DNA from 3 places in the Streptomyces sp. ADI95-16 genome. Region 2 is predicted to be linked to each of the others. Evidence: riboswitches for the same ligand, from Rfam matches in the RefSeq annotation. Region 2 holds a riboswitch; each other region holds the start of a gene.
What was found. A riboswitch is a leader RNA that binds a small molecule or an ion and turns the genes downstream of it on or off. The one in region 2 is predicted to bind cobalamin.

Region 1: another riboswitch for cobalamin. It lies ahead of metE (5-methyltetrahydropteroyltriglutamate--homocysteine S-methyltransferase); the one in region 2 lies ahead of EES41_RS34695 (hypothetical protein).
Region 3: another riboswitch for cobalamin. It lies ahead of EES41_RS24270 (ribonucleoside-diphosphate reductase subunit alpha); the one in region 2 lies ahead of EES41_RS34695 (hypothetical protein).

The regions. Positions count from the first base shown of each region.
Region 1 covers NZ_CP033581.1:6,313,479-6,317,392, reverse strand. The annotation lists gene metE (5-methyltetrahydropteroyltriglutamate--homocysteine S-methyltransferase) at 1-1,421, opposite strand, end outside; cobalamin riboswitch at 1,576-1,737, opposite strand; gene EES41_RS28220 (NAD(P)/FAD-dependent oxidoreductase) at 1,884-3,365, opposite strand; gene EES41_RS28215 (transcriptional regulator) at 3,500-3,914, opposite strand, start outside.
Region 2 covers NZ_CP033581.1:7,789,532-7,793,445, reverse strand. The annotation lists gene EES41_RS34700 (DUF4430 domain-containing protein) at 1-126, shown strand, start outside; gene EES41_RS34695 (hypothetical protein) at 212-1,630, opposite strand; cobalamin riboswitch at 1,741-1,879, opposite strand; cobalamin riboswitch at 2,000-2,069, shown strand; gene EES41_RS34690 (prenyltransferase/squalene oxidase repeat-containing protein) at 2,286-3,914, shown strand, end outside.
Region 3 covers NZ_CP033581.1:5,400,992-5,404,905, forward strand. The annotation lists gene EES41_RS24270 (ribonucleoside-diphosphate reductase subunit alpha) at 1-2,008, opposite strand, end outside; cobalamin riboswitch at 2,160-2,301, opposite strand; gene EES41_RS24275 (GNAT family N-acetyltransferase) at 2,335-2,847, opposite strand; gene EES41_RS24280 (Uma2 family endonuclease) at 2,925-3,509, shown strand; gene EES41_RS24285 (YbdD/YjiX family protein) at 3,567-3,764, opposite strand; gene EES41_RS24290 (carbon starvation CstA family protein) at 3,761-3,914, opposite strand, start outside.

The DNA of each region.
Region 1 (3,914 bases), 1.5 Mb from region 2:
GCGTCGGTCCGCCCGGCCCGCAGGTCGGCGCGGGCGGCGCGGAGTTCGCCGGTCTGCGGGAACGAGCCGATGGTGGTGGTCGGCAGCGGCGGCAGGCCCAGGCGGGCCCGCTGGGCAATGGAGCGCTCCGCGTACGGGAGGGCGCGGCGGGTGTCGGCGCCGGTGACGGCGGCGGCCCGGGCGCGGACGGCCGGGTCGCGGGTGAGCGCGGACCCGGCGCGGCTCGCCAGCGCGGCCCGGTTCGCGGCCAGTTCGGCGGCGATGACCCCGGTGCCTCCGGCCAGGCCCCGGGCGAGGGTGGCGGTCTCGGCGGTCTTCTGCCGGGCGAAGGCCAGCCAGCGCGCCACCTGCGGGTCGAGGTCCCGTTCGGCGGCGACGTCGAGCGGGACGTGCAGCAGGGAGCAGGAGGGGGCCACGTCCACCTGTCCGGCGAGGCCGAGCAGGGTGCCGAGGGTGGTCAGGGACCGCTTGAGGTCGTTGACCCAGACGTTGCACCCGTCGACCACACCGGCGACGAGCCGCTTGCCGGGGATGCCGCCGGCGGCGGCGAGGTCTTCGAGGTTGCGGGCGGCGCGCCCGGTGAAGTCGAGGGCGAGGCCTTCGACGGGGGCGGCGGCGAGCACGGGCAGGGCCTCGCCGAGCCGGTCGAAGTACGAGGCGACGAGCAGCTGGGGCCGGTCGGTGAGGGCGCCCAGCTCTCGGTAGGCGCGGGCGGCCGCGTTGAGTTCGGCGGGGGTGCGGTCCTGGACCAGGGCGGGCTCGTCGAGCTGGACCCATTCGGCGCCGGCGGCCTTCAGTTCGGCGAGGACGCGGGCGTAGGCGGGCAGCAGCCGGTCGAGCAGGGTGAGCGGCTCGAAGCCGGGGGCGACGCCGGGGGCGGGCTTGGCGAGCAGCAGGTAGGTGATCGGCCCGACGAGTACGGGCCGGGCGGCGAGGCCGAGGGCGGCCGCCTCCCGGTACTGGGCGAGCTGCGCGCCGGGGTCGGCCGTGAAGGCGGTGCCGGGGCCCAGTTCGGGGACCAGGTAGTGGTAGTTGGTGTCGAACCACTTGGTCATCTCCAGCGGCGCCACGTCCTGGGTGCCGCGGGCCATCGCGAAGTAGCCGTCGAGCGGATCGGCCTCATGGGCGGCGCGGTGGCGGTCGGGGACGGCGCCCAGCATGACGCTGGTGTCGAGCACGTGGTCGTAGTACGAGAACTGGCCGGTCGGTACCTCGGTCAGGCCGGCGGCGGCCAGCTCCAGCCAGGCCTCGCGGCGCAGCCGGGCGGCGGTGTCGTGCAGCTCGGCGGCCTGGACGCGGCCCTTCCAGTACCCCTCGACGGCCTTCTTCAGCTCCCGCTGGGGGCCTTGTCGGGGGTAGCCGTGCACGGTCGCCCGTACGGCGGGCGCGGGTGTGGCGGGTGTGGCGGATGCGGTGGTCACAGAACTCTCCTTCGCGAGCGTGTCTGAGGACGGATCCCGGCGACGGGACACGGGCACGCGAACGCGAAGGGATGGCAGAGGTGCACGCCGACCCGCCCGAGAGGTCACCGGAATCTCCGCGCGCGGACGTGGGTCCGCACGGCGGGCAACGGGCAGGTCTTCGGACTCGCGAGCACGCCTGCCCCGACCTGTCGGTCGGGGACGGACACCTACTGGCCGTCGCTTCCCAGGCCCGTCCGGGCCCAGTGCGTATGACGGCGGTCGTTCTCGCTCACCGCTGCGGGGCAGTCCCGGATTCCCACCGGGTTCCCTCTTACGACGCTTCCCGCCTGGCGGACGGGGGCGAACCAGCTGCACGGCCCACCTTACGGGAGCCGAATGTCAGATCGGGGTCAGATGACCTGCCGATCTCGGGTGCTCGCGGGGCACCGCGCGGACGGGGTGACCGGCTGCTGAGGGCCGCTACGCCCCCGGCGGGCCGTGGTGGGAGGGGTAGGCGGTGGTCTCCGGGGCCGTGGGGAGGCGCCACTTGGACAGGACGCGCACCACCGTGCCGGGGCTGAGCAGGGTGTTCGGCGGGGCGGACAGGGACAGGACGCCGAAGAAGGGCGCGGAGATCCCCGGATCGGCGGTGGCCCCCGCCATCACCCGGGACATGTACTTCTGCAGGATCCGGGTGGCCCGGTCCGGCGGCGGCCCCTCGGTCCCCGGGTAGCGCTGGTCCTCGCTGGTGGCGATCTGCCAGGCCACCTCCGCCGCGGCGGCCGTCCGCCGCTGGAGCCGGCGGGCCGCGCCCGGGATCTCCGCCGGCCCCAGGTCACCGATCGCGGCGGCGAGGGCGTCCGCCGCGAGCGCGGCCACCGTCATCCCGTGCCCGTACACGGGGTTGAACCGGCACGCGGCGTCGCCGAGGACGATGAACCCGGCCGGCCAGCGCTCCATCCGCTCGTAGTGGCGCCACTCGTTCGCCGTCCCCCGGAACCCGGTCGCCGGGGAGAGGGGTTTCGCGTCGCGGATGGCGTCGTAGAGGGCGGGGCTGCGCAGCGTACGGGCGAAGTCGAGGAACTCCTCGTCCTTGGTGGGCGGGGCGTGCCCGCTGCCGTAGCCGAGCAGGGTCACCAGCCAGCGGTCACCGTCCAGCGGGACCAGCACGCCCCCGCGCGGGCTGTCCGGCCGGCCCTGGACATACACGCCGCGCCAGCGCCGCCCGGGGTCCTTCGGGGCCGCGAAGGAGCGGCTGGAGTAGGCGAGACGGGAGTCGCAGCGGGAGGCTTCGGGCACCTCGTACCCCAGGGCTGCCAACCAGTCGGAGGCCTTGGAGGTGCGGCCGGTGGCGTCGACCACGAGGCGCGCGGTCAGCGGCTCGCCCTCGCGCAGTCGCACGCCGGTCACCGAGCGGCCGTCGGCGCCGGCGACGAGCCCGGTGGCCGCGGAGCCGGCCCGCACCCGGATGCGCCCGTCCCGCAGCACCTCCTGGCGCACCGTCCAGTCGATGACCTCCCGGCCGGCGAGGAGGACTTCGGCGCCGGGGACGGCGCCGAACCAGCCGGCGGGGCTCAGCCAGAGGAAGTCCCGGGGCGATTCCAGCACCGCGGCCCCGGCCGCCACCAGCTTTCCGGTGATCCCCGGAAGCATCTGTTCCATCAGCTCCAGGCCGCGCGACCACAGCACGTGCACGTGCCGGGACTGCGGAACGCCGGGCCGGAACGCCGGCCCGGCCTCGGGCAGTTCGTCCCGCTCGACGAGGGTGACGCGGGCGAACTTCGTGGCGAGCGCCCGGGCGGCGAGCAGCCCGGCCAGGCCCGCGCCGAGCACCACCGCGTGGTCCTCCGCGTGGTCCTCCGCGGCGGGGTCGTTGCCGAGGTCGTCACCGGGTTGGCAACCGGGGTCGTTCGGACGGCTCGTGGGAGAACCTGCCGGGTGGTTGTCCGTCTCGTTGTCCATACCGGCGAGTCTCGCGGGACGGCCGCGGAACAGGCCGCCCCGGCCGGGGCGCCCTGAGGCATCCCGGGGGCGGAAAGGCTCACACCCGGGGCGCCCGCCGACCCTCCGCCGCCCCTCCGGCGGCCCCGGGCCGTTCAGCGCGCGGTGGTCGCCGAGACCAGGACGTCGCCGGCCGCCACCCGCGCGTACAGCACCGTGCGGCCCGTGCGGCGGCGCAGGATCAGGCCGGCCGCCAGCAGCACCTTCAGCTGGCCGGCCACCGCGCCCAGGCTCAGCCCGGTCAGCGCGACCAGCTGGGTCGTGGACTTCGGGCTCTCCAGCAGCACCAGCACCCGCGCCCGCACCGGCCCGAGCAGGGCGACCAGCGCCTGCGGGGCCGGTGCCGTGGCCGGCTGGGTGAGCTGGCCCTCGCACGGATACACCAGGGCGTGCCGGTGGGCCCCCCGCCAGGCCACCCACCCGTGCCGGGGCGTCACGGGGACGAAGACCAGCCCGGCTTCCCCCGACAGCCCGCGCGGCGGGCGCTGCTGGAGGTTGATCCGCAGCCGC
Region 2 (3,914 bases):
AGCGTCAGCGGCGGGGGTTCCGCCTACTGGAGCATCGCCGTCAACGGCGCCCCCACCCCGGTCGGCGGCTGCCAGTTCAAGATCAACGCCGGTGACCAGGTCTCCTTCACCTGGACGGCCTTCTAGTACGGCACGTTCGCCCGGCCGGCGCTTTCGCACACGGTCGGTGCTGCGGTCCCGAAGGCCCGCAGCACCGACCGGGGTCCGGAGGTCAGGCGCCCCAGCGCAGGGCGATGGTGTCGCCCACGCCCACGACCTTGTTGCGGGCCGCGCCGGCGAAGGCGGAGCCGTCGACGCTGACCTTCCAGGTGTTGGAGCCGCTGTTGGCCTTGCCGTTGACGGCCGTGACGGTGCCGGTGCCCGACGAGGGGGTCACGCTCGTGACGCAGCCGGAAGGCGTCGCGGCGGTGGTCGCCGCGTTCAGGACGTCCCCGAGGGTGGTGGTCGTACCGGTCGGGGTGAAGGCGACCGAGCACACCTTGAGGCTGCCGGCGCCGTCGTCGACGGTCAGCGCCAGCTGGGTGGCCGTACCGGCGGTGAAGGTGGACTGGGCGACCCACTGCGGGGCCCCGGGGGTGACCGGAACGGGCGGGGCCGTCGTGAAGCCGCCGCCCGCGACGGCCCGCAGCGCGTCGATGGAGGAGTAGGCGGAGGGCACGGTGTCGGACGGCTTGTACTTGAAGCCGCCCGCCGGGTTGTACTGATTGGCGATCAGGAAGTCGATCGGGGTCTTGCCGCTGCCGGTGAGGAAGTCCCCGGTCTGCGGGTTGAATCCGCAGGCGTTGAGACCGGCGACACCCCAGCCGTTGGAGCTGGTGTTCACCCCGTACAGGGAGTTGAAGGCACCGCTGCCGGAGACCAGCGTGCCCTTCAGGAAGTTCTTCGCCTGGACGACGTCCGTGTCGGTGTTCGGTACGCCGGACACGCACAGGGCAGCCATGGCGGCGCCGGTCATGTCGACGTCGCCCGCGGAGTTCAGGACGGTCGGATTGCCCTCGCCCTTCTGGTACGTCCAGCCGCCGTCCACGTGCTGGTTGGCGCGGATGCGGGCGACCATCGAGTCCGTCAGCGCCTGCGGGACACGGGCGCCGCCGGCCTGCGTCTTGGCGCCGCCCAGCGAAAGGGCCGCGAAGACCGTGCCGTTGAAGTTGCCCGACGGGCCGAAGTAGCCGGCTTCCGCGGTCTGCCAGTAGGAGTAGATGTTGGCGACGAGGTTGCGGGAGGCGGACACGCGGGCAGGGTCGATGCCGGCGGCGTACGCGTTGAGGGTGCCGCGCTCGTAGTCCGTGACCACCGGGGAGGCCTGCGGCCAGCCCGCCGTCGACAGCAGGTTGCGGTAGACGGTGCGAGCGTTCTTCGTCGTGTCGCCACCCGGGTAGACGTCGACGACGGCAGTGCCGGCCGCCGCGAAGGTGCTGAACGCCCACTCGTTGGACAGGCCGGAGCCGGCGTACGAACCGTCAGCCGCCTGGAGGGACTTGAGGTATGCCACACCGTTGGTCTTGGAGGTGGCGATCTGGGCGGGTGACGAGGTCGCGGACGCGGGGAGCGCGGTGAGCGCGAAGGCGCCGAGCGCTGCGGGCACGACGAGCGCGAGGCGGCGGGAGGTGCGGGGACGGGGACGGGACATGGCCTGCTCCTGGAATCGGCGGACGCCGACCTCATCCGGCGCTCCACGTCCAGTGCGGACGCACGGGCGGGCATGCCGGAGGGCCGCCGCCCGGAACGCGTGGTACGGCTTCCTGTACTGCATCGCCGTATGGGCATTCGGGCTCGGAGACGGCCCCCGCCGTCCCACACCGCTGCGCGTCAGCTCCGGCTTCCCACCGGATTCCCCCATCTGGCAGCCCAGGACGCTACCCGAGTGATCAAGGGTCCGCCAGCCACCGCGAGACGGGCCGCCCGGACCCGCCGGGAGCGCTCCTGGATGAGATGCAAGACACCTTGACGCTGCCTTTATCAGCGTGTTCCACTCCGACTGATAAGCACTCAGCTCCAGGGGAAGCCGGTCTGAATCCGGCGCTGACCCGCAACCGTAGGCCCGGCATCGCCGGGCGAGCCGGAATGCCTGGAGCCAGGTTTTTGCAGCGAGAAACGCCGTCGCGGACTACGGCGTGGTTCGAAGGCTTCTTCCGCGCCCTGCGCACCGCGCATTGCGCACCGCGCTCCGTGCGTGCGGGAAGCCCTTTGCCACGCACTGGTCCGCCCGGCTGACACGAGGGGCCGTGGTGGGGACCGCAGAGCTAGCAGAGCGACGCACGGGAAGAATGAGGCTGGTGTCGCTGATGTCGGCGGCGCTGCTGACGTTCGGCGCGAGCGCGGTCTTCGTCACCGGGACGACGTCCGCGGCGGCCGACCCGATCGAGGGGTGCACCGCCACGGCCGGCGCCGTCGTCGCCGTCGACTTCGGCCCGTTCGGCGGCAAGGTGGAGCGCGGCTGCGACACCACGCCCACCACGGGCTACGAACTGCTCCGGGACGCCGGTTTCACCACCGAGGGCACCGTCCACGACGGCCCCGCCTTCATCTGCCGCATCGGCAACGGCTCCTTCAACTCCGGTACCCAGTACCCGACTCCGGACAAAGAGGCCTGCGTCCTCACACCGCAGGCGACCGCCTACTGGTCGTACTGGATCGCCTCGCCCGGCCAGAAGAACTGGACCTACAGCCCCCTCGGCGCGATGGCCCGCACGCCGAAGGACGGCGACGTGGACGCCTGGGTGTTCGGCGGTACGGACATCGGCGGGACCTCCGGCAAGCCCACCTTCTCCCCCGACGACGTACGCGCCGCAGGCGGCGGCCCCAGCCCGGACCCGACCGGGCCCACGGGCCCGCCCACCGTGCCGCCGGGCACCGTGGACCTGCCCGCCGCCACCCGGTGGCTCACCGGGCAACTGACCGACGGTGAAAGGGTCGTCGACGAGGGCGCCACGACGGCGAACCACTTCCTCACCACCGAGGCCGTCTACGCGCTCGCGGGCGCCGACCCCAAGAGCGCGACGGCCCGCAAGGCCGCCGACTTCCTCGCCACGCCCGCGCAGACGGACGCGTACGCCTACCCGGTCGGCAAGGACGGGATCCCCGACGCCACCGCCGCGGCGCGCCTCGCGCTCGTCGCCGAGGCCACCGGCAGGGATCCGCGGGCCTTCGGCGGGCACGACCTGCTCGGGGACCTGGTCAAGTACGTCTGTCCCCGGGACATCGGTGACGGCGAGACGGTCGACGGCTGCCTCACCAAGGGCGATTTCCGCACCACCGGCCAGTCGGACGCCCAGGCCATGGCCGTCATCGCCCTGCTGAACGGCGGCGTGACGCCCCCGGCCGACGCCGTGAACCGGCTGGCCGGCCTCCAGTGCGAGGACGGTGGGTTCACCGGCATCCTCATCCGCTCCGGCGGATGGTGCGACAGCGACGCCGCCTCCACGGGGCTCATCGCCCTGGCCCTCAAGCGGGCCGGCGGCCACGACGCGGCGGTCGCGAAGGCCCGGGCCTACTTGAGGAAGTCCCAGCTGGCGACCGGGGCTTGGCCCTCCGCCTCGTACATGACGACCGGCGCCCCGGCCGCCACCGCACGGGCCGCCCAGGCGCTGCGCGCCCTCGGTGACACGCCCTACGCGGACGCGGGCCTCTTCTGGCTCTCCAAGCAGCAACTCCCCGCGGGCGGCTTCGGCTTCGAGGAGGGCGAGACCGACGCGCGGGTGTTCGCCGCCGCGCCGGTGGTGCTCGCCGCCGCCAAGAGCGACCTGGTGACGCTGACCACCCCGCCGGCGGTTCCGCCGACGGCTGCGCCGGGCGAGGGGCCTGACGCGAAGAAGGGGACGGCCTACCTCACCGACAAGGCCCGTCTGATCCAGGGCCGTTACTACGAGAACGCGCCCGGCAGCGGCTTCGCCGACTACGGTCTGACCATCGAC
Region 3 (3,914 bases), 2.4 Mb from region 2:
CGCGGCTCTGGGCGTCCCACACGCCGAGCTTCTTCAGCTCCTCCACCAGGTAGCCGTTGACCTGGAGGAACTCGCCCGACAGGGTCTCGCGCTTGAAGAGGTTGGAGACCTGCGGCTCGATGCACTCGTACACACCGGCGATGGAGGCGATCGTCGCCGTCGGGGCGATGGCCAGCAGCAGCGAGTTGCGCATGCCGGACTCGGCGACCCGGGCGCGCAGCGCGTCCCAGCGCTCCGGCCAGTTCAGCTCGGTGTTGTAGTGGTCCGGGTGCAGGACGCCGCGGGCGGTGCGGGTCTGCTCCCAGGCCGGCAGCGGGCCGCTGCGCTCGGCGAGGTCGCAGGAGGCCTCGTACGCGGCCAGCATGATGCGCTCGGAGAGCTTGGTGGACAGCGCCTTCGCCTCGGGGGAGTCGAAGGGCAGCTTCAGCTTGAAGAAGACGTCCTGGAGGCCCATCGCGCCCAGACCCACCGGACGCCAGCGGGCGTTGGAACGCCCGGCCTGCTCGGTCGGGTAGAAGTTGATGTCCACCACGCGGTCGAGGAAGGTCACGGCGGTGCGGACGGTCTCGTCCAGCCGCTCCCAGTCGATCTCGCCGGTCTCCGTCAGGACGAACGCGCCCAGGTTGACCGAGCCGAGGTTGCAGACGGCGGTCTCGCCGTCGTTGGTGACCTCGATGATCTCGGTGCACAGGTTCGAGGAGTGGACGACGGTGCCCGGCTCGGCGGTCTGGTTCGCCGTGCGGTTGGAGGCGTCCTTGAAGGTCATCCAGCCCTGGCCGGTCTGCGCGAGGGTGCGCATCATCCGGCCGTACAGGTCGCGGGCGGGCATGGTCTTGCGGGCCAGGCCGTCCGCCTCGGCCTTGCGGTAGGCGGCGTCGAAGTCGTCGCCCCACAGGTCGACCAGCTCGGGCACGTCGGCCGGGGAGAACAGCGACCAGTCGGCGTCGGCGTTCACGCGGCGCATGAACTCGTCCGGCACCCAGTGCGCCAGGTTCAGGTTGTGGGTGCGGCGCTGGTCCTCACCGGTGTTGTCGCGGAGCTCCAGGAACTCCTCGATGTCCGCGTGCCAGGTCTCCAGGTAGACGGCGGCGGCACCCTTGCGGCGGCCGCCCTGGTTCACGGCGGCGACGGAGGCGTCGAGGGTCTTCAGGAACGGCACGATGCCGTTGGAGTGGCCGTTCGTACCCCGGATCAGCGAACCGCGGGCGCGGATGCGGGAGTACGACAGACCGATGCCACCGGCGTGCTTGGAGAGGCGGGCGACCTGGTGGTAGCGGTCGTAGATCGAGTCGAGCTCGTCCAGCGGGGAGTCCAGCAGGTAGCAGGAGGACATCTGCGGGTGCCGGGTGCCGGAGTTGAAGAGCGTGGGGGAGGACGGCAGGTAGTCCAGGCGGCTCATCAGCCGGTAGAGCGAGGCCACTTCCTCGACGGCCTGGACGCTCTCGTCCGCGGCGAGTCCGCAGGCCACGCGCAGCATGAAGTGCTGCGGGGTCTCGACGACCTGGCGGGTGATCGGGTGGCGCAGCAGGTAGCGGCTGTGCAGGGTGCGCAGGCCGAAGAAGCCGAAGCGGTCGTCCGCGCCCTCGGCGAGCGTGTGCTCGACCAGCGCGTCCAGGCGGGCCGCGTGGGTCTTGACGAACGCGGCGGTGCGGTCGGCGATCAGGCCCTCGCGGTGACCGACGGCGACGGAGGCGGAGAAGGAGGTGGCTCCCTGGCCGGCGGCCTCGTCGCGGACGGCGAGCGTCAGCAGCCGGGCGGCGAGCCGGGAGTACGCCGGGTCCTCGGAGATCAGACCGGCCGCGGCCTCGGTGGCGAGCGAACGCAGCTCGGCCTCGTCGGCGGCGGCGCTGCGGCCGCGCAGTGCGGCGGCGGCGACCCGGCCGGGGTCGGTGTCGGGAAGGTCGGCGGTCAGCTCGGTGAGGGTCCGCAGCAGCGCGGCCCCAGGTCCCCCGGTCTCGATTCCGGTGTCGGACGGGTCGGACTCGGCGCGCGGTGCGGAAGGCGCGATGGTCACGGGGGGAGCTCTCCCTCGCTCGGCTCCGGGGCACCTGCGGTGCGGGGCGCGAGCGGGCGCGCGCGGACAGGGACCTCGGAGGGCACACCGCGCGGCGTCCACCGGCCCAACCGCGGGGCCCGGACGTATCGGCACCCGGTTCGGTCGAGCCGGGCGCACTGTCGGCAGGTCATCGGACTTGCGGTGACACCAATGGGTGTACTTCATACCGTTGCGGGACAGTTCCGGATTCACACCGGATTCCCCTGCGACGACAGCGAGGATGAGCATACATGTGGGGGGCCGTTGATGCGCGACCCCCCACATCTTGTGTCGGCCTGCTACCGGTCCAGTACGCGCAGCTCCAACGCGTAGGTCAGCAGCGGCACCGTGGGGACTGGTGACCAGTCCCGTTCCGGGGTCCGTACGAAGCCCAGCCGCTCGTAGATCCGGTGCGCGGCGGGGCTCTGCGCCCGGGTGGAGAGCAGCAGACGGTTCACCCCTTCGATGGCCAGGGCGCGCTCGGCGCAGGCCCGCACCAGCGCCTCGCCGGCCCCCTTCCCGCGCCCCGCCCGGTCGACGGCCAGCATCCGGAACTCGGCCTCGCCGGGTCCGGCGACGTCGGCCATGCGGCTGCCCGGCGGGGCGAAGGTCACCCCGCCCAGCAGGACCCCGTCGAGCGTGGCGACGATCACCTCGCCCTCCCCGGCCCGCCCGGCGACGTCGCGCAGCACGCGCTCGTAGAAGTCGTCCTCGTTGTCGTCCAGGAGCCCGTCGTCGAGATAGGCCCGCGCGGTGATGTCACCCAGTTCCGCGTAGTCACTGGGCACGGCTGTTCTGATCACGATGTCCATGGGGAACGATTCTGCGGGACGGTCGTCGGTGCCCGGCGCTATCGTCGGATCAGACCGTCGAGGAAGCCGAGCGAGGCATGACCGTGATGACCGACAGGCCCCAGATGCTGACCGCGGACTTCGAGACTCTCGCGCGTATAGGCGCCCGGGAGGTCGAAGGGCTGCGACTTGAGTTCATCACCGGCAAGATGGGGGTCAAAGCGGTGCCGGACGGGGATCACGACCGAATCGTTGTCTGGCTCGCCCGCATGTGCATGCAGTACCGGCCTGAACAGTGGCTGCATGTCGAGCGCGGATTGATGGTCGAGGAGTACCGCTCGGGTCGCGCGCGTCCAGACGCGTTGATGGCCCCGGACGACGCGTTCGTCGGCCAGGGTGAGTGGGCTGATCCGACTCCGGTGTTGATGGTTGTCGAGGTCACCTCGTACGACTCCGACACCGACGGGCGCGACCGCAAAGAGAAGCCCCACGCGTACGCGGAGACCGGCATTCCGGTCTACCTGCTGATCGACCGGGACAACGGCCTGGTTCTGGTTCACAGCGAGCCCGACGGGCAGCGGTACGAGACCGTGCAGACCGTTCCTTTCGGAAAGGACATCTGCCTGCCCGACCCCGTCGGTATCACCCTCCCCACCGAGCCGCTCAAAGACTGGGTGCGCTGAACCCGAGCAACGGCGAAGGGCCCCGCCACCGTCGGCGGGGCCCTTCGCGGAACCGGTTCAGCAGCAGCGGAAGCCCTCGCGGGGGTCCGCCTCGCGGGAGTCCGTGCGGGCCCGCTCGAAGGCGCGGCGGGTCAGGACCTCGGCCGCGGGGTCGTGCGCGCGGGCGTGCGCGACGTACCGGTCGTAGGCCGCCTCGCCCGAGAACTCCCGTACGAAGTACCGCGCCCTCGCCAGCGCCGCGCGGACCCCGCTCACGCCACGGGCTCCTTCGCGCGGCCGCCGCCCGAGTCCAGGCCGGCCGCGGCGAGCTCGGCCCGCTCCTCGGCCGTCGGGATCAGCCCGGCGGGGGCGACGATCTTCGACTCGGTCCAGGGGACCTCGGAGAGCCGGACGCTCGAAGGGTTG